3 regions of the Streptomyces sp. NBC_01571 genome follow, and region 3 is predicted to be linked to each of the others. Evidence: predicted binding sites of a transcription regulator. Region 3 holds the regulator's gene; each other region holds the start of a gene.
The links. Region 3 encodes HrcA, which represses chaperone genes, less so after heat shock. Its sites were predicted from a motif close to TTNGCACTCNGNNNNNCNGAGTGCNAA; they were not measured.

Region 1 (9,827 bases), 1.1 Mb from region 3:
AACCGCTTCTGCTCCGAGCTGATCGGCGACCCGGCCGGTGAGGGCTGGGGCTTCGTCAACGTCAACCTGCGGCCGTACTACGCGGAGGGGTCCAAGACCCTCGCGTACGAGATCTGCGAGCAGCTCGGCTGGCAGCTGCCCGACCAGCTCGTCGTGCCGATCGCCTCCGGCTCCCAGCTGACGAAGGTCGACAAGGGGCTGCAGGAGCTGATCAAGCTCGGCCTCGTCGAGGACAAGCCCTACAAGATCTTCGGCGCGCAGGCCGAGGGCTGTTCGCCGGTGTCGGTCGCCTACAAGGCCGGCCACGACGTCGTCCGGCCGCAGAAGCCGGACACCATCGCCAAGTCGCTGGCCATCGGCAACCCCGCCGACGGCCCGTACGTGCTGGACATCGCGCGGCGGACGGGCGGGGCCGTGGAGGACGTGAACGACGAGCAGGTGGTCGACGCGATCAAGCTGCTGGCGCGCACCGAGGGGATCTTCGCGGAGACCGCCGGCGGTGTGACGGTGGGGGTGGCCAAGAAGCTGATCGAGAACGGGCTGCTCGACCCGACGCTCACCACGGTCGTGCTGAACACCGGTGACGGCCTCAAGACGCTGGACGCGGTGGCCGGCACGGGACTGACCGCGACCATCCGCCCCAGCCTGGACTCCTTCCGCGAGGCCGGCCTCGCGTAGCCGCCCGGCCGGGGAGGTCCTTCCCCGGCCACGGGCCCGCGGGGGCCGGACGCGCAGTTCCACGCGCCCCTGCCGGGGCGCTCTCCGCCGTACGCCACCATCCGACCGGGAGGTCACCGCATGAGCGTCAACGTCCGCATCCCCACCATCCTGCGCACCTACACCGGTGGCCGGTCCGAGGTGACCGCCGAGGGAGGGACCCTCGGCGAGGTGATCTCCGACCTGGAGAAGAACCACACGGGCATCGCCGCGCGCGTGCTCGACGACGAGGGCAAGCTGCGCCGGTTCGTCAACGTGTACGTCAACGACGACGACGTCCGCTTCGAGCAGGGCCTGGAGACGGCGACGCCGGACGGCGCGGGCGTCTCGATCATCCCCGCCGTCGCCGGAGGCTGACGGGCGGTTACCCACGGTGAAATCATTACCGTGGGTAATGCCAATCACCGAGAGTTCATCGAATTGCCCCCTCCGTGAGAGAAGCGGAGGGGGCAATTCTGCATGGTTGAGCGGGGTACAGTTGGGGAACCCGCCGCCTTATCCATGCCGGGTGCATATGAGTGCAGGTGCGGCCTGCGATAAGAAGTGGCCAAAGTGCCCGGCGTTTTTGAGCCTTATGTGGCCTTTATGGGGCCCGAGTTGCCCTAAATCTTCGCGAATTCTCCCTATATTCCCGATCGGGCGTGCCCAGAATTCTCGTCCGATTGACCTGTTGCAGACGGCAGTTGGGCAGATACATTCAGCCGCGGTCGACGCGTTCCGGCGCACACCCCCAATCCGTTGGGGGGTGGAGGTCTGACCCGGGTCCGCGAAGTGCGGTCCTGTGCAAGGGCCAGTAATAGGGGAGTTAGGCATGGCTCAGGGCACCGTCAAGTGGTTCAACGCGGAGAAGGGGTACGGCTTCATCGCGGTCGACGGTGGTGCGGATGTTTTCGTCCACTACAGCGCGATTCAGATGGACGGCTACCGCACCCTGGAAGAGGGTCAGCGGGTCGATTTCGAGATCTCGCAGGGCCAGAAGGGGCCGCAGGCGGACATGGTCCGGCTCGCGACCGGCTGAAGCACGCGCCGACTGACTGTTCGACGTGACGAAGGGCTCGTATCCCTCTGGGGTGCGAGCCCTTCGGTCTGTCCGGGGCGTCCGCGCGACCCCTCCGGGGCGTCCGAGCGACCCCTCCGAGGGGCGGTCGCGCCGCCCCTGTCCACCTGGGGATCCTCCGGAGTCGCTTGCACTCGGCAGGGGCGAGTGCTAATCATTGCGTTAGCACTCTGAAGGTGAGAGTGATAACGAAGGACCGGGTCGGTGAGGCCCGCAGGCCAGGTGGTGCAAGGAACCACGGGGCAGGCAGGCCGTCCGTCGCGGGCGCCAGCGCGGTCCGGAGCAATCCACCCCAGTCCGGGAGGACCACTTCACATGGCCAAGATCATCGCGTTCGACGAGGAGGCACGGCGCGGTCTCGAGCGCGGGATGAACCAGCTCGCCGACGCCGTCAAGGTCACCCTTGGCCCCAAGGGCCGCAACGTCGTCCTCGAGAAGAAGTGGGGCGCCCCCACGATCACCAACGATGGTGTTTCCATCGCCAAGGAGATCGAGCTCGAGGACCCGTACGAGAAGATCGGCGCCGAGCTGGTCAAGGAAGTCGCCAAGAAGACGGACGACGTCGCCGGTGACGGTACGACCACGGCGACCGTGCTCGCCCAGGCGCTCGTCCGCGAGGGCCTGCGCAACGTAGCCGCCGGCGCCAACCCGATGGCTCTCAAGCGTGGTATCGAGAAGGCCGTCGAGGCCGTCTCCGGTGCCCTCCTTGAGCAGGCCAAGGATGTCGAGACCAAGGAGCAGATCGCTTCCACGGCCTCCATCTCCGCCGCCGACACCCAGATCGGCGAGCTCATCGCCGAGGCGATGGACAAGGTCGGCAAGGAAGGCGTCATCACCGTCGAGGAGTCCCAGACCTTCGGTCTGGAGCTTGAGCTCACCGAGGGTATGCGCTTCGACAAGGGCTACATCTCGGCGTACTTCGCCACCGACATGGAGCGTATGGAGGCCGTCCTCGACGACCCGTACATCCTGATCGCCAACTCGAAGATCAGCAACGTCAAGGACCTGCTGCCGCTCCTCGAGAAGGTCATGCAGTCCGGCAAGCCGCTGCTGATCATCGCCGAGGACGTCGAGGGCGAGGCCCTGTCGACCCTGGTCGTCAACAAGATCCGTGGCACCTTCAAGTCCGTCGCCGTCAAGGCTCCGGGCTTCGGTGACCGCCGCAAGGCCATGCTCGGCGACATCGCCATCCTCACGGGCGGCGAGGTCATCTCCGAGGAGGTCGGCCTCAAGCTGGAGAACGCGGGTCTGGACCTGCTGGGCCGTGCCCGCAAGGTCGTCATCACCAAGGACGAGACCACGATCGTCGACGGCGCCGGCTCGGCCGACCAGGTCGCCGGTCGCGTGAACCAGATCCGTGCCGAGATCGAGAACTCGGACTCGGACTACGACCGCGAGAAGCTCCAGGAGCGCCTGGCGAAGCTGGCCGGCGGCGTGGCCGTCATCAAGGCCGGTGCCGCCACCGAGGTCGAGCTCAAGGAGCGCAAGCACCGTATCGAGGACGCCGTTCGCAACGCGAAGGCGGCCGTCGAGGAGGGCATCGTCGCCGGTGGTGGCGTGGCCCTGCTCCAGGCTTCCTCGGTCTTCGAGAAGCTCGAGCTGACGGGTGACGAGGCGACCGGCGCCAACGCCGTGAAGCTCGCCCTGGAGGCCCCGCTCAAGCAGATCGCCGTCAACGGTGGTCTCGAGGGTGGCGTCATCGTCGAGAAGGTGCGCAACCTGCCCGTCGGCCACGGCCTCAACGCCGCGACCGGCGAGTACGTCGACATGATCGCCGAAGGCATCATCGACCCGGCGAAGGTGACCCGTTCCGCGCTGCAGAACGCCGCCTCCATCGCCGCGCTGTTCCTCACCACCGAGGCCGTCATCGCCGACAAGCCGGAGAAGGCCGCCGCGGCCGCTCCGGGCGGCATGCCGGGCGGTGACATGGACTTCTGATCCGCCTCCGGCTGATCACTGTCCTGACGTTCCGAGGGCGGTACCCCTTCTCCCAGGGGGTGCCGCCCTCGGGCGTGTCCGGGGTCACACGAGGAGTCGGAGAGCGCCGGAATTCCGCGCCGGACCCGGCGGTTGAGGGGACGGGCGGTTGATGCGCATGCACATACCGAGTGGAATGCCCGTCAGTCGTCCGCCCGATGACCGACCGACCTCTCCGAGGAGTCCCGTACGTGACTGCCAACGCCGCCTCCCGTGCCGCCGAGATCCTGTCCCGCCCCGTCGCCCTGAACGGCCTGACCGTCCCGAACCGGATCGTGATGGCGCCGATGACCCGGCAGTTCTCGCCGGGCGGTGTTCCGGGCGAGGACGTCGTCGGGTACTACGCGCGCCGTGCCGCCGCGGGGGTCGGCCTCATCGTCACCGAGGGCACCTACGTCGGCCACGAGTCGGCCGGGCAGAGCGACCGCGTCCCGCGCTTCCACGGCGAGGAGCAGCTCGCGGGCTGGACGAAGGTCGCGGACGCGGTGCACGCGGCGGGCGGCACGATCGTGCCCCAGCTGTGGCACATCGGCATGGTGCGTGAGGCGGGCCAGCCGCCGTTCGCCGACGCCCCGCCGGTCGGCCCGTCCGGTCTGACCAACGAGGGCGCCGAGGTCACCGGCAAGGCCATGACCCAGCAGGACCTGGACGACGTCATCGAGGCGTTCGCGAAGGCGGCCGCCGACGCCGAGCGCATCGGCTTCGACGGCGTCGAGCTGCACGGTGCCCACGGCTACCTGCTCGACCAGTTCCTGTGGTCGGGCACCAACCGCCGCACCGACGCGTACGGCGGCGACCCCGTGGCCCGGGCCCGGTTCTCGGCGGAGATCGCGGCCGCGGTCCGCGCCGCGGTCTCGCCGGAGTTCCCGGTCATCTTCCGCTACTCGCAGTGGAAGCAGCAGGCGTACGACGCCCGGCTCGCCGAGACCCCGGAGGAGCTGGAGGCGATCCTGACCCCGTTGGCCGAGGCCGGCGTGGACGTCTTCCACGCCTCCACCCGCCGCTACTGGCTGCCCGAGTTCGACGGCTCCGACCTCAACCTGGCGGGCTGGTCGAAGAAGCTGACGGGCAAGCCGGTCATCAGCGTCGGCTCGGTCGGCCTGGACGGCGAGTTCCTGAAGGCCTTCCAGGGCGAGGGCTCCTCCGTGCGGGGCATCGACGACCTCCTCGACCGTCTGGAGCGCGACGAGTTCGATCTCGTCGCCGTCGGCCGCGCGCTGCTCCAGGACCCCGAGTGGGCGGAGAAGGTGCTTGCCGGCCGCTTCGACGAGCTGAAGGCGTACGACCCGGCGGCGCTGCGGACGCTCAGCTGACCCCATTCCCCTGGCCGGGCGCGGACCCCGCTGACCAGCCGGCTTCAGGCCGCCGCGGGCCGCGCACTACGTCGCGAAGGGGGGCGGCGACAGGTGGTCGACGGGCCGCTACAGGTTCCCCATGGGTTCGATGTCGACCTTGACCGGGGTGCCCCAGATGCGCAGCACCTCGTAGTCCGTGAACTCGTGGACCAGGCGGTAGGCCATCCCCGGCCGGGGGGTGCGGCGCTCCGCGGCGAGATAGCGCTCGGCCTCCTGGCGGTCGCGGCGCGGGGTGCCGCACAGCGCCCAGGCCTGCCCCGTCCACACCTCCGGGAGCCAGCGCTGCTGGGGCTGGGGGCGATCGGCGCGTACGCCGTACCGGGACATCGTGCGCTCGGGGGACTCGTCGGGGCCGGGGGTGCGGGCGTGCCCGTAGGCGTCGTTGACCTCGGTGCGGCGGGCGGCGCGACGGCGCGTCTCACAGAGCAGACAGAGGTCGGCGGCGCCCTCGTCCACCGGGCCGTTCGGGTGCTCGGCGCAGCGGGTCGTGGGCACCGCCGTGGTGACCGTCTCCTCCAGCAGGTCCAGGGCCCGCTTGAGATCGGCCTTGACCTCGTGCAGCTTCGCGTCGGGGGTGTCGGCGTTCAGCGCGTCGCCGTGCTCGCCGAGGACGCGCAGGGCCCGGCCGAGGGCGGTCAGCTGTGCGTGGTTCATGCGTCCACCCTGCCACGCCGCACCGACAGCCCGGTGCGGCCGGTGAGGCCGGTGCGACAGGTGCCGCTCAGCGGGGTGCCGCCGCGAGCGCCGCGCGCAGGTGGCCGTCGCTCTCCTCCAGGAGGCGGGCCGCCGTGGGCCCGTCCACCCCGCCCAGGAGGGCGAGGATGGCGTTCTTCACCTCCCCGTCGGTGGCCGCGAGGGCCTGCTCGATCTCCTCGTCCGAGGCGCCGGTCGCCAGCGCGACGATGCGCCGGGAGCGGGCGCGGAGCTTCTCGTTCGAGGCGCGGACGTCGACCATCAGGTTCCCGTACGTCTTGCCGAGCCGGATCATCGTGATCGTCGAGAACATGTTGAGGACGAGTTTCTGGGCCGTGCCCGCCTTCAGACGGGTGGAGCCCGTCAGCAGCTCCGGGCCGACGACGATCTCGATGCCGTGCTCGGCGGCGGCCGCGAGGGCGCTGTGCGCGTTGCAGGACAGGCCGATGGTCAACGCGCCGCGTGCGCGGGCGTGTTCGACGGCGCCGACGGCGTACGGGGTGCGGCCGGAGGCGGAGATGCCGACCACCGTGTCGTCGGGGGTGAGGGCGAGCGCCTCCAGGTCGGCCGCCGCCAGTTCCCTGGAGTCCTCGGCGCCCTCGACCGAGGTGACCATGGCGCCGGGGCCGCCCGCGATCAGCCCGACGACCTCGGACGGGTCGGTGTTGAAGGTGGGCGGGCACTCGGAGGCGTCCAGGATTCCGAGGCGGCCCGCGGTGCCCGCGCCCGCGTAGATCAGCCGGCCGCCGCGGGACATCCGCTCCGCGATGTCGTCGATCGCGGCGGCGATGAGGGGGAGCCGGTCCGCGACCGCCGCCGGCACGGTCGCGTCCTCGGCGTTCATGAGCCGCGCGATCTCCAGCGTGGGCAGCCGGTCGATCTCGGAGAGTTCGGGGCGGAACGCCTCGGTGGTCAGCGTCTCCAGCTCGGCGCGCAGATCGCGGTAGTTGGAGGAGGCGTCGGCGGTGGAGGTCATGTGGAGCGGCTCTTTCCGGTGCGGGGTGACAAGGGGGTGCCCTTCTGGGGCGCTGGGCTGTGACGCGTGCGGCTCGGTCGCGTGGGCGGGCCGGGCGGGAACGGTCCGGGGTTCTCGTACGGCCTTCCGGTCTCTTCCGGCCCGCGGCGGCGCGCTACCGCGTACGCCCCCTGGGGGTGTGCCGGTGCGCCAAGGCCTCGTACGACGCGGCCAGCGCGGGTGCCGCCGTCTCGTACGTCCGCTGTGCGACCCCCACGAACAGGCAGTCGACCACCAGCAGCTGGCTGGTGCGCGAGGACATCGCCGCCGGGCGCAGCTCGCTCTCGCGGGCCGTGGAGGTGGTGAGGATGTGGTCCGCGTACTGCGTCACGGGCCCGTCCGGGCGGCCGGTGATCGCGATCGTGGTCGCCCCGCGCTCGAAGGCGACCCGGAGCGGCTCGATGATGTCGCCGGTGGAGCCGGAGTGGGTGATCGCGATGGCCACGTCCTTGGCGCGAAGTTGCACCGCGTTGGTGACGGCGAGGTGGGGGTCGCTGTGCGGGTGGGCTATCAGCCCGATGCGCAGGAGCTTCTGGGCGAGGTCCTGGGCGACGAGGCCGGACGCGCCGACCCCGTAGATGTCGACGCGGCGGGCGGCGGCGAGCGCGGTGACGGCCGCGCCGAGCTGGACCGTGTCGAGCCCGGCCGCGGTGTCGGCGAGGGTCTGCTGCTCGTCGTAGGCGAGCTTGGCGACGACGTCGGCGATCGGGTCGTCGACCGCTATGTCGGCGGTGACCGCCGGGGCGCGGCCCGACTGCTGCTGGGCGGCGAGGCCCGCGAGCGCCAGGCGCAGGTCGCGGTAGCCGGGGTAGCCCAGGAGGCGTGCGGTGCGCACGACCGTCGCCTCGCTGGTGCCGGTGAGCTCGGCGAGGCCGGTGACCGTGAGGGACGCGCAGCCGGCCGGGTCCGCGGCGACGGCCTCGGCCACCCGCTGCATGGAGCGGGTCATCGACGGGGCCAGCGTCCGCACCTTGGCCGCGAGGGCGGCCGGGGCGGGCGGGGCCTCACCGGCGAAAATTTCCTTCACTTCTTGGGTCACCTCTGAAAGATATTTTCTGCTGGGGTATCCGGTCAAGAGTGCGCACAATGGGTGCATGCCCCCCCACAGTGATCCCATCAGCCCCTTGGAGCAGGCGTTGCACGCGGCTCGTGCCCTCGTCCTGGCCGACCTGGTCGCCGGGGAGGTGGCCGAGGCGGACGTCGTCTCGCTCGTCGAGGACTCGGTGGTGCAGCGCCGCTGGTGGGTCGAGCAGTGGCCGGAGGGTGTCGGCTATGTCGCCGGGCTGGTCGCCCAGGACGTCCAGGACGCGCTCCTGGAGCGGTACGGGCGGTGGCCGCTGTGCCCGGTCTGCGGCTCCGGGGACCCGCACGCGCTCGACGTGGAGCCCGAGTTGGGGCCCGACCCGCACTGGGTGTGCCACAAGGCCGGTGTGAAGGTCGCGTCGGTGGGCACCCTGGGATCCGCCACCGGCGACACCCCGTCCTCGTGACCGTCTACATCGACCCGCCCACCTGGCCGGGGCACGGCCGCCTGTGGTCCCACCTGATCAGCGACCTGTCGTACGACGAACTGCACCGGTTCGCGGCCGGCCTCGGCGTCCCGTCGCGGGCCTTCGAACGCGACCACTACGACATCCCGGCCCACCGCTACGCGGACGCCGTGCGCGCCGGCGCGGTGGAGGTCGGCAGCCGCGAGGTGGTGCGGCTGCTGCACGGGGCGGGGTTGCGCCGGCGCAAGCACGCCGGCCGGTGAGGAGCGGGAGCGGGTCCACGGGTGTGCCGCCTGCCGGTGACCGCCACCGGGTCGGGCCCCGGTGTCCCGGAGGAGCGCGGGCCGGGCGCGGCGGATGGGCGGACGGGACCGCGTCCAGGGGAGCGGGTCAGTCCTCGCGGGCGTACACCCGCAGGGCCGGGTCCGGGCCGGCCAGCTCGTACGCGTACTGACCGGCGTCCTCGCTCACCCGGGTGAAACCGGCGCGTGCGACGACCCGTTGGGAGGCGGCGTTGTCCCGGTCTATGACCGCGAAGAGGACCTTGACGTCGTCACGGGAGAGGTACCGGGCGGCGAGGGCGCCGAGCGCCTCGGTCGCGTAGCCGTGGCCGCGGGCACCCTCCGCGAGGTCGTAGCCCACCTCGGCGCGGCCCTGCTCGTCGGGTGCGCCGTGGAAGCCCAGGGCGCCGACGGCCAGGCCGTCCGCGGTCCGTACGAGCACGAACATGCCCCACTCCGGGCGGTGCACGCCCGCCTCGTACCCCTTCACGATCATCCCGGCGGCGTCCCGGGTGCCCTCGAAGGGGCCGCCCTCGATCCACCGGAAGCCGCCCGTGCCGCCCGCGAGCAGATCGGCGGCGGCCGCGGGCGTGACGCCCTGCAGGGTGAGCCGCTCGGCCTCGATCACCAGGTTGTTGTTCCAGCGCCACTCGGTGAGCGGGGCGCGGTCCGGCAGTTCGCCGCGGCCGGTCGCCCACAGCAGGGTCGGCCAGGGGGCGTGGCCGGGCCGTACCTGCGGGAAGATCCGGGCGAGGACGTCCTCGCACAGCTCGGCCGGGGGCTCGTAGGCGACCCCCAGCCCCTGGGCGATGTCGTGCGTGTGCACCAGCACCTCGGTGACGCCCATCGCGGCGAAGCCCTCGCGCCCGGCGCTGCGGAACGGGTACGGGTGGAAGGCGCGCAGTTCGCGCGGTGCCGTACGGACGGCGGCGGCCAGCAGCGTGCCGGTCGCCTCGATCACGTCGACGACGGCCGCCGCGTCGGTGCCGTCGTCCATGACGATCTCGAACGGCAGATAGGCCCCGGTCGCGCGGCCCGCCAACTGGCCCGCGTACGCGACGAGGTCGGACGCGATGTGCTCGGCCGTCCTGCGGCAGCTCCACTCCAGACGGCCCGCCCGGACCCCGTCCCAGTCCCGTCCGGTCACCGTCCGCAGCAGTGCCACGGCCCCGGAGACGGCTTCCTGCACCTGGTCCCCACCCATGTCTCGCATGCGGGTGAGGATAAGTGCGCTCAGGCCTG
Region 2 (9,827 bases), 2.4 Mb from region 3:
GGTTCGGATCGCCCTCTGGCTTCGTAGGTTCCTACGGGTGGCACGCCGCGACCGTTCATCGGTCGGCTCGACAGCCTGGTCCCCGGGGTTCGCCTTTCCGCCACCGCGGTGCCGTACGGCTCCCCGGGCGGCCATGCCGCATTCCGCCGTGTCCGTTCTCACGTTCGCGGCAAGAAACCGGCGACCTGGTGCCGGGGCACGGCGAAGCCGGACACCGAGCACCGCCGCACGGCGCGACATCGAGCACGCGCCGACACCGACGCGGCAGATCAGCGGCGCGGCGAACGTCACGGAGCGCACGCCCGCACTCCCCGCGTCACGCCCGCGCCCTCGACCGCCCTCGCGCACGCCGTCCACTCGCGCGCACGCCGGCCACTCGCGCGCACGCCGACGACCGCGCCTACTGTTCCGCCAGCGCCCGCAACCGGCTCAGTGCCCGGTGCTGGGCCACCCGGACCGCTCCCGGCGACATCCCCAGCATCTGGCCCGTCTCCTCGGCCGTGAGGCCCACCGCGATACGCAGCAGAAGCAGCTCGCGCTGGTTCTCGGGGAGATTGGCCATCAGTTTCTTGGCCCATTCGGCGTCACTGCTGAGCAGTGCGCGCTCCTCGGGGCCGAGGGAGTCGTCGGGGCGCTCGGGCATCTCGTCCGAGGGAACCGCCGTCGACCCGGGATGGCGCATCGCGGCGCGCTGCAGGTCGGCGACCTTGTGCGCGGCGATTGCGAAGACGAAGGCTTCGAAGGGCCGCCCGGTGTCCTTGTAGCGCGGCAGGGCGAGGAGCACCGCGACGCAGACCTCCTGCGCCAGGTCCTCCACGAAGTGCCGCGCGTCGCCCGGCAGCCGGGACAGACGCGTGCGGCAGTAGCGCAATGCCAGAGGGTGAACGTGAGCGAGCAAGTCGTGCGTGGCCTGCTCGTCGCCGTCGACCGCGCGATGGACGAGCGCGCCGATCACCGTCGTCTCGTCGTCACGCATCGGTCCATGGTGCCTTGGCGTCGTTCTGTCCGTGGCACCGCGTCCGTAGTTGTGCACCGAAGCGTTATGAGCAGGTGCGCCGGAACTCATCTCCTGCGCCCTCCCCTTCCGCTCGACCGACTTGTCCCCGAGGAACTCCACACCTCAAGGATGCGGCATCGGCGGCGAAACGAGCAGCGGGCACCCGGCGCGCCCCCTTGTCGGCCCCGCCCGCCACACGGCAGGCGGGGTGCGTCGTACCCCCGCGACGGCTCACCTAGCGGACCAGACCCCACCGGAAACCGAGCGCCACGGCGTGCGCGCGGTCCGAGGCGCCGAGCTTCTTGAAGAGCCGCCGGGCGTGCGTCTTCACGGTGTCCTCGGAGAGGAACAGCTCACGGCCGATCTCCGCGTTGGAGCGGCCGTGGCTCATGCCCTCGAGGACCTGGATCTCGCGCGCGGTGAGTGTGGGCGCGGCACCCATCTCGGCCGAGCGCAGTCTGCGCGGGGCGAGCCGCCAGGTCGGGTCGGCGAGCGCCTGGGTCACAGTCGCGCGCAGCTCCGCCCGGGAGGCGTCCTTGTGCAGATAACCGCGGGCCCCGGCGGCGACGGCGAGCGCCACACCGTCCAGGTCCTCGGCCACGGTGAGCATGATGATGCGCGCACCGGGGTCGGCGGACAGCAGCCGCCGAACGGTCTCGACGCCGCCCAGACCGGGCATGCGTACGTCCATCAGAATCAGGTCCGAACGGTCGGCGCCCCAGCGGCGGAGCACCTCTTCTCCGTTGGCCGCAGTCGTCACGCGCTCGACGCCGGGCACGGTCGCCACCGCACGGCGGAGCGCCTCTCGGGCAAGCGGGGAGTCGTCGCAGACGAGGACGGATGTCATGGCCGCCCTCCGCAGCTGATGCGCGTCACCTTGAGCCTCCAGGCTGGTACGAATCGTCACCTGTGCGGTCGACACTCGCCGACGGAAACTGCCGTCTGCCCGAGCGCTTGTTCCTTCAACCGCCTCCGCACTCTCAACGATGGTCACTCGAAAGAGTTACGGGGCAGCCGGTCATCTTCGGCACTCTACGTGAGGGCACGGACACGGTGCAGACATGCGCAACGGACCCTCAATCTTTCAACACAACCTATGCCCCATTCAGCCTGTTTTCTTCCCATTTACTGGTGTCTGCGGCTAGATTCGCAATGAGTCATATTTTCATCTCCTTAGATCGTAGATGTACGGTCGGTGGGCACAGAGCATCCCAGAACGGCAACAAGGGGACACGCAATGGCAGATTTCTCCCGCCTTCCCGGTCCGAACGCGGATCTCTGGGACTGGCAGCTCCTCGCGGCATGCCGTGGAGTCGACAGCTCGCTCTTCTTCCATCCGGAGGGCGAGCGCGGTGCGGCACGGAGCGCTCGCGAGAACTCGGCCAAAGAGGTCTGTATGCGATGCCCGGTACGCGCCCAGTGCGCCGCTCACGCGCTGGCGGTGCGCGAGCCGTACGGGGTGTGGGGCGGCCTGACCGAGGACGAGCGCGAAGAACTCATGGGACGGGCACGCAACCGGCTGGTGACGGCGTCGGCCACCGGGAGCGGTTCCGCTTCGAACACTTGAAGGAACGTTTCTGCGTTGATGAGTCCGGAGCAGGGCGCACAGGTGTGTCCCTGAACGGGCGCGCGTTGGCATGCCCTCGTACGGGCGCGCGCACGCGCGTCCCTGATCTGTGTGCGGCGCCGGCTGTCCGCCGCCGTCAGCGGGCCGCGGCCCGGGCCAGTTGGTCCAGCGTCGCCGCCACCGCCGGCACCTGGGAGAGATCCGGCAGCGTCAGCGCGACGATCTCCCGCCGCACCGGCGGCTCCACGGACACCGCGCGGGCGCCCTTGGGGCGCACGGACTCGATCGCGAGCTCCGGCAGCACCGCGACCCCGAGACCCGCGCCGACCAGGCCGACCACCGCCGGATAGTCGTCGGTGGCGAAGTCGATGCGGGGCACGAAACCCTCGCGGCGGCAGACCTCGACCAGTTGCCCCCGGCACCGCGGGCAGCCCGCGATCCACGGTTCCCCGGCGAGTTCGCCGATCGCGACCGACCCCGCGCGGGCGAGCCGGTGCCCCTCGGGGACCAGACCGACGAGCCGGTCGCGCAGCAGCGGCCGTACGACCAGGTCGTCCCACTCCTCGACGCCCGCCGCTCCCTCGTAGCGGAACGCGAGCGCGATGTCGCAGTCGCCGTCGCGGAGCTTGTCGACGGACTCGGGCGGCTCGGCCTCCTCCAGGGAGACCCGGGTGCCGGGATGCGCGGCGCGCAGGGCGGCCAGGGCCGTGGGGACGAGCGTCGAACTCCCGCTGGGGAAGGAGACGAGCCGGACCCGGCCCGCGCGCAGACCCGCGATCGCGGCGACCTCCTCCTCGGCGGCGGTCAGCCCCGCGATGATGCCGGCCGCGTGCCGGACCAGCGCCTCGCCCGCCTGCGTCAGGCGCATCTCACGGCCCGTGCGGATCAGCAGCGGTGTGCCGACGGACGATTCGAGCGCCTTCATCTGCTGACTGACGGCCGGCTGGGTGCAGCCCAGTTCGCGTCCCGCCGCCGAGAAGGAACCGGTGGCGGCGACGGCGCGCAGAACACGGAGATGACGGGCCTCGATCACCCCTAGAGCATAAGCGAGGCTTGGACATGGTGGCGAATATCGCGTCGACGCTTTGGCCTGCATCGCCTAGCGTTCTGCCATGCAGCTTCTGTCGCTGAACCTGGGCCGCCCGCGCGCCGTCCCGTACACGGACCAGCCCGCGGGTGTGACCGCCATCGACAAGCGGCCGGTGGCCGGGCCGGTGCGGGTGACCGCCCCTGGGCCCAAGGGGGTCGGCACGAGCGGTCTGGCCGGGGACACGGTGTGCGACCTGCGCCATCACGGCGGGGACGACCAGGCCGTCTACGCGGTCGCGCGCGAGGACCTCGACGACTGGGAGCGCGAGCTCGGTCGGAAGCTGGTGAACGGCGCCTTCGGCGAGAACCTCACCACGCGGGGGCTGGACGTGTCCGGCGCGCGGATCGGTGAGCGCTGGCGCGTCGGCTCCGTGCTGGTCCTGGAGGTGACCTCCGGACGCATCCCCTGCCGTACGTTCCAGGAACATCTCGGGGAGCGGGGCTGGGTGAAGCGGTTCACCCGGAAGGCCGCGCCCGGCGCGTACCTGCGGGTGATCGAGCCCGGCGAGATCCGCGCGGGCGACCCGATCGAGGTCGTGCACCGGCCGGAGCACGAGGTGACGGTCGAGGTCGAGTTCCGCGCCATGACGACCGAACGCGACCTGCTGCCAGGGCTGTTGGCCGCGGGCCGGGCACTGCATCCGGAGGCGTTGGCGGCGGCGGAGAAGTACGTGGCGCAGCAGGGCGGGTAGCGGCCGGGACCGCACGCGCGGGACACGCCCCGCGACGGCCGCGGTGCCGGCCGCGCGGTGCGTGCGGAGCGGGGCCGGGCACCGGGAGGCGGGGCGCGGTGGGCCTGGTCAGGTCACTAGCCTTGGGCCATGACAACGGCTCTGATTACGGGATCGACCGCGGGCATCGGCGCCGCCTTCGCGCGCCGCCTCGCGGCTGACGGCCACAACCTCGTACTGGTGGCGCGCGACACCGAGCGCCTGGCCGAGCAGGCGACGGAACTGCACGACCGGCACGGCATCGAGGCGGAGGTGCTGACGGCGGACCTGGCGACGGACGACGGCATCGAGACGGTGGCCCGGCGGCTGAGCGACCGCAGGAACCCGGTCGACCTGCTGATCAACAACGCCGGCTTCGGCAACAAGGGCCGCTACCTCGAGGTGTCGATGGCCGACGAGCTGACGATGCTCAAGGTGCACTGCGAGGCGGTACTGCGGCTGACGTCGGCGGCGACCGCGGCCATGCGGGAGCGCGGCCGGGGCGGGGTCGTCAATGTGGCGTCGGTGGCCGCGTTCGTACCGCGGGGTACGTACGGGGCGTCCAAGGCGTGGGTCGTGCAGTTCACGCAGGGCGCGGCGAGGGATCTGGCGGGCAGCGGCGTACGGCTGATGGCGCTGGCTCCGGGCTTCGTGCGCACCGAGTTCCACCAGCGCGCCGGGATGGGCACGGACAACATCCCGAACTGGATGTGGCTCGACGCGGACAAGCTGGTCGCGGCGGCGCTCGCGGACCTGGCCCGCGGGAAGTCGCTGTCGATCCCCGACCCGCGTTACAAGGCGCTGATGGGTGTGGTGAAGGTGGCGCCGCGCGGGCTGCTGGGCGGGATCACCTCGAAGACGGGCCGCAAGTACGGGCCGCAGTAGAGCAGCGGCGCCGCATGGCAGCCGGGCCGTAGGGCAGCAAGGCGGTAGAGCAGCAGGACGGTACGGCAGGTAAGGCGAGTTCGGGCTTGCCGCAGCACTGAGGCCCAGCACCCCCGGAGGGTGCTGGGCCTCAGTGCTGTCACCCGGTGTGGACGTCCGCCGTCGCGGACGTCCGGCCGTGTGCCTAGTGGGAGTGCCCGTGGCCGTGGCCGTGGCCCGCGTCGGCCTCTTCCTCGGCCGGCTTCTCGACGACCAGGGTCTCGGTCGTGAGGAGCAGGGAGGCGATGGAGGCGGCGTTCTCCAGAGCGGAGCGGGTGACCTTGACCGGGTCGATGACACCGGACTTGACCAGGTCGCCGTACTCGCCGGTGGCGGCGTTGAAGCCCTGGCCCTTGTCGAGCTCGGCGACCTTGGAGGTGATGACGTAGCCCTCCAGGCCGGCGTTCTCGGCGATCCAGCGCAGCGGCTCGACGGCGGCGCGGCGGACGACCGCGACACCCGTGGCCTCGTCGCCGGTCTTGCCGAGGTTGCCCTCGAGGACCTTGACGGCGTGGACGAGCGCGGAGCCACCACCGGAGACGATGCCCTCCTCGACCGCGGCGCGGGTCGCGGAGATGGCGTCCTCCAGACGGTGCTTCTTCTCCTTGAGCTCCACCTCGGTGGCGGCGCCGACCTTGATCACGCACACGCCGCCGGCCAGCTTCGCGAGGCGCTCCTGGAGCTTCTCGCGGTCCCAGTCGGAGTCCGTGTTCTCGATCTCGGCCTTGATCTGGTTGACACGGCCCACGACGGCGTCGTGCTCGCCGCCGCCGTCGACGACGGTGGTGTCGTCCTTGGTGACCGTCACGCGGCGGGCGGTGCCCAGCACGTCCAGACCGACCTGGTCGAGCTTGAGGCCGACCTCCTCGGCGATGACCTGACCGCCGGTGAGGGTGGCGAGGTCGCCCAGCATGGCCTTGCGGCGGTCGCCGAAGCCGGGGGCCTTCACGGCGACGGCGTTGAACGTGCCGCGGATCTTGTTCACGACCAGGGTCGACAGCGCCTCGCCGTCGACGTCCTCGGCGATGATCAGCAGCGGCTTGGAGGCGTTGGCCTGGATGACCTTCTCCAGCAGCGGCAGCAGGTCCTGGATGGAGGAGATCTTGCCCTGGTGGATGAGGATGTACGGGTCCTCGAGGACGGCCTCCATGCGCTCCTGGTCCGTCACGAAGTACGGCGACAGGTAGCCCTTGTCGAAGGCCATGCCCTCGGTGAAGTCCAGCTCCAGACCGAAGGTGTTGGACTCCTCGACGGTGATGACACCGTCCTTGCCGACCTTGTCCATCGCCTCGGCGATGAGCTCGCCGACCTGGCTGTCCTGGGCGGACAGGGCGGCGACGGCGGCGATGTCGGACTTCTCGTCGATCGGGCGGGCGGTCGCGAGGAGCTCCTCGGACACGGCCTTGACCGCGGCGTCGATGCCCTTCTTGAGCAGCGCCGGGGAGGCACCCGCGGCGACGTTCTTCAGACCCTCGCGGACGAGCGCCTGGGCCAGCACGGTGGCGGTGGTCGTACCGTCACCCGCGATGTCGTTGGTCTTGGTCGCCACCTCCTTCACCAGCTGGGCGCCGAGGTTCTCGTACGGGTCGTCGAGCTCGACCTCGCGGGCGATGGTGACGCCGTCGTTGGTGATGGTGGGGGCGCCGAACTTCTTGTCGATGACGACGTTGCGGCCCTTGGGGCCGATCGTCACCTTGACGGTGTCGGCAAGCTTGTTGACGCCGCGCTCAAGGGCGCGACGGGCGTCCTCGTCGAACTTCAGGATCTTCGCCATGGGAGCGGTTCAGCCCTCTCGGAAAACGTGGGTGAAAACGAACCGCGCCCCCAGCGCCCGGCTTCATAAGGTCGCGGGGGCCAGGGGCGCAGTTCACTGCAGAACTGTGGTGAATTACTTCTCGATGATCGCGAGCACGTCGCGGGCCGAGAGGACGAGGTACTCCTCGCCGTTGTACTTCACCTCGGTGCCGCCGTACTTGCTGTACAGCACGATGTCGCCGGTGCTGACGTCGAGCGGCAGGCGCTCGCCGTTCTCGAAGCGGCCCGGGCCCACGGCGAGGACGACGCCCTCCTGGGGCTTCTCCTTCGCGGTGTCCGGGATGACCAGGCCAGAGGCCGTGGTCTGCTCGGCGTCCAGCGGCTGGACCACGACACGGTCCTCGAGCGGCTTGATGGCAACCTTGGAGCTGGTGGTCGTCACGATCCGACCTCCCCCTTCGGAGATCTCACGGGGTTAACTGTCTGAGGTGGCGACCAGGTGGATCCGTCGTCGCGGGTGCCGGACCTGCCCGTCGCTATTGGCACTCTCCAGTGGGGAGTGCCAGGCCTGAGACTATGACCGCGATTAGCACTCGGTCAAGCGGAGTGCCAAATGCCTCCGGCGTGGCGTGGGGTTCGGGCACCGTTCGCCGGTGTGAGCGCCTCTGGGGCTGCCGCCCCCAGGCCCCCGCTCCGGCCTGAACGGCCTCGTCCTCAAACACCGGACGGGCTGAAGATGCCGGCCCTCGCCGGGAGGCGCAGGCCCGCTCGCCGAAGTGCCGGCCCGCGCCGAAAGCCGCACCGGCCGGGGATGCCCGGTCCGCGCCGTGAGTCCGACCCGCCGAAGACGGCCGCCCGCGCCGGAAGTTCAGAGGTAGTTCTCCAGGCGGGCCGGGGTGAAGCCCTCCGCCTGGATGCGGCGGAGGAGTCGGGTGGTCGCCGCGGTGAGGTTCGGCTCCTCGAAGCCGGACAGGATGTCACCCGGGCGCAGCCGGCGGGCGTCGGCCGCCCTGCCCAGGACGACGGCCGCGACCCCGCAGTCGGCGGCGGCGCGCAGGGTCGTGGCGTCGTAGGTGCCGTAGGGGGGCCGGAAGAGCCGCGGGCGGATGCCGAAGCGGGCCTTGAGCTTCTCCTGCTGGCCGCAGATCTCGGCCCGCTGGCCGGCGTACGGCAGTCCGCGCAGCGAGGCGTGGTCGAGGGTGTGGTTCTGCACGCTCGCGCCGACCTCCCGCAGCCGCGCGAAGTGCCCGTAGCCGGGCCCGACGACGTTGTCCGTGAGGAACACGCTGACCGGCAGCCGCAGTTCGCGCACCATGTCGACGAACCTCGGATCGCGCTCGACGCCGTCGTCGTACGTCAGGAAGACCACCTTGTCCCGGGTGGGCACCCGACCGACGACCGGAACCAGCCCCGTCCGCTCGCGGCGCACGCCGCCACGCGCGGGCGGTCGAGGCGGCGGAGCGAGCGGGGCGGACAGCCCCCAGCGCCGGTACGTCGCCGAGGTCGGACCGTGCGGGCGGACCCTGCCCACCTCCTGTGCGGCCTTCTTGCCCAGGCGTTCGATCGGGTCGACCGACTGGGCGCAGCCGCCCAGCAGGACGGCGGCCAGCACCGCGGTCAGAGCGGCGGCCACCCGCGCACGCACCCGGGCACCCGGGGCCGGCCACCCCCCTCTCACAGGTGGCCCTCCAGTCGCGCCACCGCGCAGCCCCCGCCCGCGACCTTCTTCCGGAACCGGCGGATCATGTCCGGCCCGGCATCCCTCCAGGCCGCGGCGACCCGCGCGGGCAGCGCCTGACGCCGGCCGGGCGCGGGCCTCACCCCCGCGGCCCCGCCGCCGGCACAGCCCGACGCGAGGCCGATGACGGCGAGGGCGGCGGTCCCGCTTCGGACAACCGTCCGCTTCGCGTCATTTTTATCGGCTTGTCGCACTGATCGCATGGTGTCGGATCTTCCCAGGCCAGGGCCCGTACGGGACCCCGACACCGCGACCGGACGCGCACCGTCCACCGACTGGCCCACACTGACCGACAATGGGCCGGTGAACGACGTCTCCTTCGCCTCCCTGCTCACCCCCGAGGGCCGCGCGCTGCTCGACGAGGTGCGCGGCACCGACCCGGCCCGGGAACTGGCCGTCGCCACCCGGCTGCGCCGCACCCATCCGGCCGAGCTGGTCTCTGCGGCGCTCGGACAGGCGCGGCTGCGGCAGCGGGCGGCGGCGAAGTTCGGCGCCGAGGACGCGGAGCGGATGTTCTTCACGCCGAACGGGGTCGAGCAGTCGACCCGTACGACGGTCGCCACGCACCGCGCGGAACGTCTGCGCGCCCTCGGCGTGCGCTCGGTCGCCGACCTCTGTTCCGGCATCGGCGGCGACGCGATCGCGCTGGCCCGCGCAGGGATACGCGTCCTCGCCGTCGACCGGGACCCCCTCGCGGCCGCCGCCGCCCGCGCCAACGCCGAGGCGCTCGGACTCGCGGATCTGATCGAGGTGCGCGAGGCGGATGTCACGGAGGTGGACACGGCCCCGTACGACGCCGTCTTCGTGGATCCGGCACGGCGGGGCGGCAGGGCGGGCGGGCGCATCTTCGACCCCGAGGCGTACTCACCGCCGCTCTCCTGGGCGGTCGGGACGGCCCTGAAGGCCCCGCTCGCCGCCCTGAAGATCGCCCCGGGCATCCCGCACGAGACCGTCCCCGCCGAGGCGGAGGCCGAGTGGATCTCGGACGGCGGGGACGTGAAGGAGGCCGTGCTGTGGTTCCGCACGGAGCCGGGTCTGGTGCGGGCC
Region 3 (9,827 bases):
CGCGTCACCATGGACGCCGACGGGGTCCACTTCGTCCGGAGCGGGTGGTCCGCGACGCTCCCGTGGGACTCGCTCGCCGGCGTCGGCATCTACGAGGCGCCGCTGTTGCGCACGCTAGAACTCTGCCCGAAGGCCGAGATCGACCGCGACGACCCGCTGCTGTGGGCGTGGGTACGCGACAACGAGCCGCTGCGGCCGGGGCTGCCCCGGCTGCGTCACCGTGTTCCCATCCGGCCCGCAGCGGCCCGGCACGCGGTGGCGGCGGGCTGTCGGCAGTGGGCACCGCGGCTCTGGTTCGGCGGTGAGCGGATGCCGCTCGGCTACGAGGGAGAAAGTGACAGGAAGGGTCACCGCAGCCGGGGCGGCGGCGCCGGCGGTCCCGTCGGCTCCCACGACCCCCGCCACCCTCACGGCCTCGACGGCCCCGACGTCACTCCGGCGCCGTGACGAAGTCGATCAGTTCCTCCACCCGGCCCAGGAGTTCCGGCTCCAGGTCCTTGTAGGAGCGCACCCGGGACAGGATGTGCTGCCAGGCGGCACCCGTGTTCTCCGGCCAGCCCAGGGCCCGGCACACGCCCGTCTTCCAGTCCTGCCCGCGCGGGACGCGGGGCCAGGCGGGAATGCCCACGGAGGACGGCTTCACGGCCTCCCAGACGTCGATGTACGGGTGGCCGAGGACGAGGGCGTGCTCACTCGTGACCGCCTCCGCGATGCGCGACTCCTTCGTGCCGGGCACCAGATGGTCGACCAGCACGCCCAGGCGGGCGTCCGGCCCCGGCCCGAACTCGTCGACGACGGCGGGGAGATCGTCGATGCCCTCCAGGTACTCGACCACGACGCCCTCGATGCGGAGGTCGTCGCCCCAGACCCGCTCGACCAGTTCGGCGTCGTGGCGGCCCTCCACGTAGATGCGGCCGGCCCGCGCCACCCGGGCCCGTGCGCCCGGCACGGCGACCGAACCGGATGCCGTACGGCCGGACCGTACCGGCCCCGCGGCCGGACGGACCAGGGTGATCACCCTGCCCTCCAGCAGGAAGCCGCGCGGCTCAAGCGGGAACACGCGGTGCTTGCCGAAGCGGTCCTCCAGCGTCACCGTGCCCGCCTCGCAGCCGATCACCGCCCCGCAGAACCCCGTACCGGGTTCCTCGACCACCAGACCCGGGTCCGCGGGGACCTCGGGTACCGGCTTGGGCTTCTTCCACGGCGGGGTGAGATCCGGAGAGTACTGGCGCATTCGGATGACGATAGGAGAACCGGCGGGGAGGTGACGGTGAGATCCCTACGACACGCCGAAACGTGTCGCCAGCGCGTCCCGCTGAGCCCGGACGAACGCCGCATTCACCGCGGCCCCGTGACCGGGCACGTACACCGCCTCCTCGCCGCCCAGACCGAGCAGCCGGTCCAGCGCCGCCGGCCAGTGGGAGGGGACGGCGTCGGGACCCGCCTGGGGCTCGCCCGACTCCTCCACCAGGTCCCCGCAGAAGACGACCTCCGGTGAGCCGGGCGCCCCGGTCACCAGGACCACCAGATCGTGCGCGGTGTGGCCAGGACCCACGTTCGCCAGCAGGGCCCGCACACCGCCGCCCAGGTCGAGCGTCCGCTCGCCGGACACGGAGTGCCGCGGGGGGACCAGGGCGTCCGCGGCCTCTGCGGCGTCACGCGGGTCCAGGCCGTGGCGTACGGCGTCCACGCGCAGCTCCGCGCCCTCGTGCGCGAACACCGCGCCGAGACCCGCCGCCCCGAACGCCTGCGCGTCCGTGAACGACGCCGCGCCGAAGACATGGTCGAAGTGCGGGTGGGTGAGTGCGAGGTGCGTCACGTCCCGGTCCGGGCCGAGGAGCCGTCGCGCCTCGGCGCGCAACCGTGCGCCCTCCCCGAGGCTCGCCCCCGCGTCGACCATGAGCGCCGCGCTCCCGCCCACCACCAGCCCCGCCGTGCAGTCCCAGCGCGCGAGCCGCCGCCGCCCCACGTGCGGAGCCAGCTCCTCCCACCCCGGCTCTTCCCAAGTCACCTTCATACGGTGACGCTAGTGCCGCGGCGCCGGCCGGAGGGCGGACGCCGGTGAGACATCGCGGGACACGTCGGCATACGTGCGCAAGATCGCGGGCCCGCCCTTGCCGGGGCCGTACCCACCGGCCGTACACTGGGCCGGGGAATGCTGGCACTCGCACGCGCTGAGTGCCAAGCGAGGCGACGAGGGACCGACAGCTGGAGGTGTGCGCGGTGCTGAGTGAACGCAGACTCGAAGTGCTGCGCGCCATCGTCCAGGACTACGTCGGCACCGAGGAGCCGGTCGGTTCCAAGGCACTGACGGAGCGGCACCAGCTGGGGGTCTCCCCGGCCACGGTCCGCAACGACATGGCCGCCCTGGAGGACGAGGGGTACATCGCCCAGCCGCACACCAGTGCCGGGCGCATCCCCACCGACAAGGGCTACCGGCTCTTCGTCGACAAGCTCGCCGGCGTCAAGCCGATGACCGGACCCGAGCGGCGGGCCATCCAGAACTTCCTGGGCGGCGCCGTCGACCTCGACGACGTCGTCGGGCGGACCGTGCGGCTGCTCGCGCAGCTGACGCGGCAGGTCGCCGTCGTGCAGTACCCGTCGCTGACGAGATCGACCGTGCGGCACGTGGAGCTGCTGTCCCTGGCTCCCGCGCGACTGATGCTCGTCCTGATCACGGACACCGGGCGGGTCGAGCAGCGCATGATCGACTGTCCGGCGCCGTTCGGGGAGACGTCCGTGGCGGATCTGCGGGCCCGGCTCAACAGCCGGGTCGCGGGCCGCCGCTTCGCGGACGTCCCGCCGCTGGTCCAGGACCTGCCGGACGCCTTCGAGGCGGACGACCGGGGTACGGTCGCGACAGTGCTCTCCACCCTTCTGGAGACGCTCGTCGAGGAGACCGAGGAGCGCCTGATGATCGGCGGCACCGCGAACCTGACCCGCTTCGGACATGATTTTCCCCTCACGATCAGACCGGTGCTCGAAGCGCTGGAGGAACAGGTCGTGCTCCTCAAGTTGCTTGGGGAGGCAGGGGATTCGGGCATGACCGTACGGATCGGTCACGAGAACGCGTACGAGGGACTCAACTCCACGTCCGTGGTCTCCGTCGGCTACGGTTCGGGCGACGAGGCAGTAGCCAAACTCGGCGTGGTCGGACCGACCCGCATGGATTACCCGGGAACGATGGGAGCGGTACGAGCGGTGGCACGGTACGTCGGACAGATCCTGGCGGAGTCTTAAGTGGCCACGGACTACTACGCCGTGCTCGGCGTGCGCCGCGACGCGTCCCAGGACGAGATCAAGAAGGCTTTCCGGCGGCTCGCGCGCGAGCTGCATCCGGACGTCAATCCCGATCCGAAGACGCAGGAGCGGTTCAAGGAGATCAACGCCGCGTACGAGGTGTTGTCGGACCCGCAGAAGAAGCAGGTCTACGACCTCGGCGGCGATCCGTTGTCCCAGGCGGGCGGCGCGGGCGCGGGCGGCTTCGGCGCCGGTGGCTTCGGCAACTTCTCGGACATCATGGACGCCTTCTTCGGCACGGCGTCGCAGCGGGGCCCCCGGTCGCGCACGCGGCGCGGCCAGGACGCCATGATCCGGCTCGAGATCGAGCTGGACGAGGCCGCCTTCGGCACGACGAAGGACATCCAGGTCGACACGGCCGTCGTGTGCGCCACCTGCAACGGTGAGGGCGCCGCGCCGGGGACCTCCGCCCAGACCTGCGACATGTGTCGCGGACGTGGTGAGGTGTCCCAGGTCACACGGTCGTTCCTGGGCCAGGTCATGACGTCCCGTCCGTGCCCGCAGTGCCAGGGCTTCGGCACCGTCGTGCCGACCCCGTGCCCGGAGTGCGCGGGCGACGGGCGGGTCCGGTCCCGGCGCACGCTCACGGTGAAGATCCCGGCGGGCGTCGACAACGGCACCCGGATCCAGCTCGCGGGCGAGGGCGAGGTCGGGCCCGGTGGCGGCCCCGCCGGTGACCTCTACGTCGAGATCCACGAACTGCCGCACTCGACCTTCCAGCGCCGCGGTGACGACCTGCACTGCACGGTCACCATTCCGATGACCGCGGCGTCGCTCGGGACCAAGGTGCCGCTCGAGACCCTCGACGGTCTGGAGGAGGTCGACATCCGGCCCGGCACGCAGTCCGGGCAGTCGATCCCGCTGCACGGGCGCGGCGTCACGCATCTGCGCGGCGGCGGCCGGGGCGACCTCATCGTGCATGTCGAGGTCACCACGCCCACCAAGCTCGATCCCGAGCAGGAGCGGCTGCTGCGGGAGCTGGCACAGCTGCGCGGCGAGGAGCGTCCGACCGGGCAGTTCCAGCCGGGCCAGCAGGGCCTGTTCTCCCGCCTGAAGGACGCGTTCAACGGCCGCTGACCCCGGGCGTCGGCTCGTTTCGGCCCGTCCGGCGTTCCAGGACGGGGCCGTTCGGGCCGAAGCGGGTCCGGGGGCGGCGGCCTTCGGACCGGGACGAGCAGGGGGCGGCCGCGAGGGCGGAACAGGGCCGTGGACCGTCCGTCCCGGCGGCCCGCGGCGGGGGGAAGGCCGGATTTCGGACTTGTTCGGAGGACGTGACAACATGCCGTCATGTCCTCCGCACTGACCGATCTCTTCCCTCACCCGATCGTGCAGGCCCCCATGGCGGGCGGGGTCTCCGTCCCGCATCTCGCGGCCGCCGTGTCCGAGGCCGGCGGGCTCGGGTTCCTCGCCGCCGGGTACAAGACCGCCGACGGCATGTACCAGGAGATCAAGCAGTTGCGCGGGCTGACGAGCCGGCCCTTCGGGGTCAACCTCTTCATGCCGCAGGCCGAGTACGCGGACCCGGCCACCGTCGAGGTGTACGCCCACCAGCTGGCCGGTGAGGCCACCTGGTACGAGACGGACCTCGGCGATCCGGACAGCGGCCGCGACGACGGCTACGACGCCAAGCTCGCGGTCCTCCTCGACAACCCGGTGCCGGTGGTCTCCTTCCACTTCGGCTGCCCCACCCGTGACGTCCTGGACTCCCTCGCCCGCGTCGGCACGCTCACCATGATCACCGCGACCACCGCCGAGGAGGCGCTCGCGGTGCAGCGGGCGGGGGCCGCCGCGGTCGTCGTGCAGGGCGTGGAGGCCGGCGGTCACCAGGGCACCCACCGCGACAACCCGGAGACGGACGGCACGGGGATCGGACTGCTCTCCCTGATCGCCCAGGTCCGCGAGACCGTGCAGATCCCGGTCGTCGCCGCCGGCGGCATCATGCGCGGCAGCCAGATCGCCGCCGTGCTCGCCGCGGGCGCCGACGCGGCGCAGCTGGGCACCGCGTTCCTCGCCACCCCGGAGTCCGGCGCGCACGCCGTGCACAAGCAGTCCCTGACCAACCCCCTCTTCGTCCGCACGGAGCTGACGCGCGCGTTCTCCGGCCGCCCCGCGCGCGGCCTGGTCAACCGCTTCATGCGGGAGCACGGTCCGTACGCGCCCGCCGCGTACCCCGACGTCCACCACCTCACCTCCCCGCTGCGCAAGGCCGCGGCCAAAGCGGGCGACGCGCAGGGCATGGCCCTGTGGGCGGGACAGGGGCACCGGATGGCCCGTGAACTGTCCGCGGGGCAACTGGTGGAGGTGCTGTGCGCCGAGCTGGACGCGGCGCGGACAGCGTTGTCCGCGGCCGGCGGAGCGGGCGGTACGGACCGATGACGGCACCGGTGTTCGTGGTCGACCACTTCGACGTGGACGGCGAGGGGCACCATGTCCTCGACGGCCCCGAGGGCCGGCACGCCGTCTCCGTGAAGCGGCTGCGGGCCGGTGAGGACGTCGTCCTCACCGACGGTGCCGGACGCTGGGCGGAGTGCGTCGTCGTCGCTGCCGAGGGCAAGGACCGGCTGACCGTCCGCATCGACTCCCTCGCCGAGGAACCTCCCCAGTCCCCTCGTATCACCGTCGTCCAGGCCCTGCCCAAGGGCGACCGGGGCGAGCTGGCCGTGGAGACGATGACCGAGACCGGGGTGGACGCGATCGTCCCCTGGGCCGCCTCGCGCTGCATCACCCAGTGGAAGGGCGACCGGGGTCCGAAGGCGCTCGCCAAGTGGCGGGCGACGGCGCGCGAGGCCGGCAAGCAGTCCCGCCGGGTGCGCTTCCCGGAGGTCGCGGACGCGGCGACGACCAAGCAGGTCGCCGCACTTCTGGCCGAAGCGGACTTCGCGGCGGTGCTGCACGAGGACCGGGAGTACGGCAGCGAGCCGCTCGCCACGGCCGAACTGCCCTCGTCCGGAAGGATCGTTCTGGTCGTGGGACCTGAAGGGGGCGTCTCCCCCGAGGAGTTGGACCTCTTCGCGCAGGCGGGTGCGAAGGCGTACCGGCTGGGGCGTAGCGTGCTGCGTACGTCGACCGCAGGGACCGCGGCGACCGCGCTGCTGCTGGGGCGCACCGGCCGCTGGTCCTGAACGAACACCCACGGGGGATGCGTTGGAACTCGCCCAGGTACGGCTGCTCGTCGCCGACTTCCCGGCCTGTTACCGCTTCTACGCCGAAGTCCTCGGCCTCAAGCCCCAGTCGGGGGCGGCCGAGGGACCGTACGAGAAGTTCAGTGCCGCCACCGGCTCCGCGGGCATCGCGCTCCAGGACCGCGCCATGATGGCCCGGATCCTCGGCGAGCTGGGCGATTCGGCGACGGGCCACCGCTCCCTGGTCGTCCTGCGCGTCGACGACCTCGACGCGTACTGCGCCGGGGTCGTCGCGCGCGGCGGCGTCATCGCCCACGGCCCCGCTCCGATGACCGACCGTATGCGCGTGGCCCACCTCAAGGACCCGGAGGGCAACCTCGTGGAACTCCAGGAGTGGCTGCTCCTGCGCAACTGAGGCACGCCCTCGCGCACGCCGCCCGCCCGCCGGTGGCCCCCGGCCGGGGCAAGTGATCCAAACCCCTTTCCGGGTGAGCTGTCGCTGCATAGGGTGATCGGGTGACACAGTCTGCATCGTCCGTATCATCCGGATACCTCCGCTTCCCGCATCTGCGTGGCGATCTGGTCGCGTTCACCGCCGAGGACGACGTCTGGGCCGCTCCCCTCGACGGCGGCGGCCGGGCCTGGCGGGTCAGCGCCGACAACGTCCCGGTGAACCACCCGCGCATCTCGCCCGACGGTGAGAGCGTCGCCTGGACCTCCGCCCGGGACGGGGCGCCCGAGGTGCACGTGGCCCCGCTGGCGGGCGGAGCGGCCAGACGGCTGACGTACTGGGGGAATCCGCGGACCCAGGTGCGCGGCTGGACGCCGGACGGACAGGTGCTCGCCCTCAGCACCCAGGGCCAGGCGAGCCTGCGGCGCAGCTGGGCGCGGGCCGTCCCGCTCGACGGCGGTCCCGCCACCACCCTTCCGTACGGGCCGGTCGGCGATGTCGCGTACGGCGGGCCCGGCGTGCTGCTCCTGTCCGCCCCGATGGGACGCGAGGCGGCCTGGTGGAAGCGGTACCGCGGCGGCACGGCGGGCAAGCTGTGGATCGACCGCGAGGGCGACGGCGAGTTCGTACGCCTGCACGAAGAGCTGGACGGGAACCTCGAATACCCCCTGTGGGCGGGGGAGCGGCTCGCGTTCCTGTCCGACCACGAAGGGGTGGGGGCCCTCTACTCGTCCCTCGCCGACGGCTCCGACCTGCGCCGCCACACCCCCGGTGAGGGAGGCTTCTACGCCCGGCACGCGGCGACCGACGGCACCCGGGTCGTCTACGCGTCCGCCGGTGAACTGTGGCTGCTCGACGACCTGGACGGCGCCGAGCCGCGGAGACTCGACATCCGGCTCGGCGGACAGCGCGTCGGCCAGCAGCCGCACCCCGTCAGCGCGTCCCGCTGGTTCTCGGCCGCCGCGCCCGACCACACCGGACGCGGCAGCGCGGTCTCCGTGCGCGGCTCCGTCCACTGGATCACCCACCGCTCCGGTCCGGCCCGCGCGCTCGCCGCCCGGCCCGGCGTGCGCGCCCGGCTGCCGCGCACCTTCCGGGTGGAGGGCGAGGAGTACGTGGTGTGGGTGACCGACGCGGCGGGCGACGACGCGCTGGAGTTCGCCCCGGCGACCGGGACCGCCCCCGGAGCGACCCCGCGCCGGCTCGCCGCGGGCCGGCTCGGCCGCGTCCTCGGGCTCGCGATGGCACCCGACGGCAGCCGCGCGGCCGTCGCCTCGCACGACGGACGGGTACTGCTCGTCGAGCGGGAGACCGGGGAGGTGCGCGAGGTCGACCGCAGCGCCGACGGGGACGTCAGCGGGCTGGTCTTCTCGCCGGACTCCGCCTGGCTCGCCTGGTCGCACCCCGGCCCCCGTCCGCTGCGCCAGCTGAAACTGGCGAACACCGCCGACCTGTCGGTCACCGAGGCGACGCCGCTGCGCTTCCGCGACTACGCGCCCGCGTTCACCCTCGACGGCAAGCACCTCGCCTTCCTCTCCGCGCGCGCATTCGACCCGGTCTACGACGAACACGTCTTCGACCTGGCGTTCGTGGGCGGATCCCGCCCGCACCTGATCACGCTGGCCGCGACCACCCCGTCCCCCTTCGGACCGCAGCGGCACGGCCGCGCCTTCGACGCCCCCGAGGGCCGCGGGGCCGAGACGCCCGACAGCGAGGGCACCCCCGCGACCCGGATCGACCTCGAAGGACTCGGCGACCGGATCGTCCCGTTCCCCGTCGAGGCCGCCCGCTACTCGACGCTGCGGGCCGCCAAGGACGGGCTGCTGTGGCTGCGCCACCCGGTCCGCGGTGTGCTCGGTGCCTCCCGCGCTACTCCGGACGACCCGGACCCGAAGACCGAGCTGGAGCGGTACGACCTGGCCCAGCACCGCATCGAGCATCTCGCCGCGGACGCCGACCACTTCGCCGTCACCGGCGACGGCAAGCGGGTCCTGCTGTGGACCGACGGCAAGCTCAAGCTCGTCCCCAGCGACCGCCGCGCCTCGAACGACGACGAGAGCGACACCAACATCACCGTCGACCTCTCGCGGATCCGCCAGACGGTCGACCCGGCCGCCGAGTGGCGCCAGATGTACGAGGAGACGGGCCGCCTGATGCGGGACAACTTCTGGCGGCCCGATCTGGGCGGGGCCGACTGGGAGGGCGTACTCGACCGCTACCGGCCGGTCCTCGACCGGATCGCCACCCACGACGACCTGGTGGACCTGCTCTGGGAGGTGCAGGGCGAACTGGGCACCTCGCACGCGTACGTGTCCCCGCGCGGCGGCTGGGCCGGCGGCGACCGGGCGCAGGGACTCCTCGGGGCGGACATCTCCCGTCACGAGGACGGCAGTTGGCGCATCGACCGGATCCTCCCCTCGGAGACCTCCGACCCCGACGCACGGGCGCCGCTCGCCGCGCCCGGGGTAGCGGTGCGGGCCGGGGACGCGATCGTCCAGGTCGGCGGGCAGCCGGTGGACCCGGTGACCGGTCCAGGGCCGCTGCTGGTGGGCACGGCGGGCAAGCCGGTCGAACTGACGGTCTCCCCCTCCGGCGGCGGAGATCCCCGGCACGCGGTGGTCGTCCCGCTCGCCGACGAGGAGGCGCTGCGCTACCACGCGTGGGTCGCGGACCGGCGGGCGTACGTCCACGAGCGCTCCGGGGGCCGACTGGGCTATCTGCACGTGCCGGACATGGTCGGCTCCGGGTGGGCGCAGCTCCACCGGGACCTGCGGATCGAGGTGGCCCGGGAGGGGCTGGTCGTGGACGTGCGGGAGAACCGCGGCGGCCACACCTCCCAGCTGGTCGTCGAGAAGCTCGCCCGGCGGATCGTGGGCTGGGACCTGCCGCGCGGGATGCGGCCGTACAGCTATCCGGAGGACGCGCCGCGCGGTCCCGTCGTCGCCGTGGCCAAC

Region 1: a site for HrcA is predicted at 1,937-1,963, ahead of groL (chaperonin GroEL). Genes of this name have one in related genera too.
Region 2: a site for HrcA is predicted at 7,629-7,655, ahead of groES (co-chaperone GroES). Genes of this name have one in related genera too.

Annotation. Positions count from the first base shown of each region.
Region 1 is NZ_JAPEPZ010000001.1:4,902,412-4,912,238, reverse strand. It holds gene thrC (threonine synthase) at 1-678, shown strand, start outside; gene OHB41_RS22055 (MoaD/ThiS family protein) at 799-1,074, shown strand; gene OHB41_RS22050 (cold-shock protein) at 1,529-1,735, shown strand; gene groL (chaperonin GroEL) at 2,090-3,712, shown strand; gene OHB41_RS22040 (NADH:flavin oxidoreductase) at 3,910-5,064, shown strand; gene OHB41_RS22035 (hypothetical protein) at 5,173-5,760, opposite strand; gene murQ (N-acetylmuramic acid 6-phosphate etherase) at 5,828-6,775, opposite strand; gene OHB41_RS22025 (MurR/RpiR family transcriptional regulator) at 6,930-7,853, opposite strand; gene OHB41_RS22020 (DUF8819 family protein) at 7,909-8,304, shown strand; gene OHB41_RS22015 (DUF4031 domain-containing protein) at 8,301-8,567, shown strand; gene OHB41_RS22010 (GNAT family N-acetyltransferase) at 8,695-9,798, opposite strand; gene OHB41_RS22005 (Cmx/CmrA family chloramphenicol efflux MFS transporter) at 9,819-9,827, opposite strand, start outside.
Region 2 is NZ_JAPEPZ010000001.1:6,166,263-6,176,089, reverse strand. It holds gene OHB41_RS28025 (sigma-70 family RNA polymerase sigma factor) at 401-976, opposite strand; gene OHB41_RS28020 (response regulator transcription factor) at 1,233-1,844, opposite strand; gene OHB41_RS28015 (WhiB family transcriptional regulator) at 2,235-2,564, shown strand; gene OHB41_RS28010 (LysR family transcriptional regulator) at 2,701-3,597, opposite strand; gene OHB41_RS28005 (MOSC domain-containing protein) at 3,677-4,345, shown strand; gene OHB41_RS28000 (SDR family NAD(P)-dependent oxidoreductase) at 4,475-5,248, shown strand; gene groL (chaperonin GroEL) at 5,433-7,061, opposite strand; gene groES (co-chaperone GroES) at 7,176-7,484, opposite strand; gene OHB41_RS27985 (polysaccharide deacetylase family protein) at 7,911-8,687, opposite strand; gene OHB41_RS27980 (hypothetical protein) at 8,717-8,974, opposite strand; gene OHB41_RS27975 (class I SAM-dependent methyltransferase) at 9,084-9,827, shown strand, end outside.
Region 3 is NZ_JAPEPZ010000001.1:3,808,027-3,817,853, reverse strand. It holds gene OHB41_RS17215 (hypothetical protein) at 1-447, shown strand, start outside; gene OHB41_RS17210 (DUF3097 domain-containing protein) at 431-1,234, opposite strand; gene OHB41_RS17205 (MBL fold metallo-hydrolase) at 1,280-2,017, opposite strand; gene hrcA (heat-inducible transcriptional repressor HrcA) at 2,224-3,240, shown strand; gene dnaJ (molecular chaperone DnaJ) at 3,241-4,377, shown strand; gene OHB41_RS17190 (nitronate monooxygenase) at 4,588-5,676, shown strand; gene OHB41_RS17185 (16S rRNA (uracil(1498)-N(3))-methyltransferase) at 5,673-6,422, shown strand; gene OHB41_RS17180 (VOC family protein) at 6,445-6,837, shown strand; gene OHB41_RS17175 (S41 family peptidase) at 6,939-9,827, shown strand, end outside.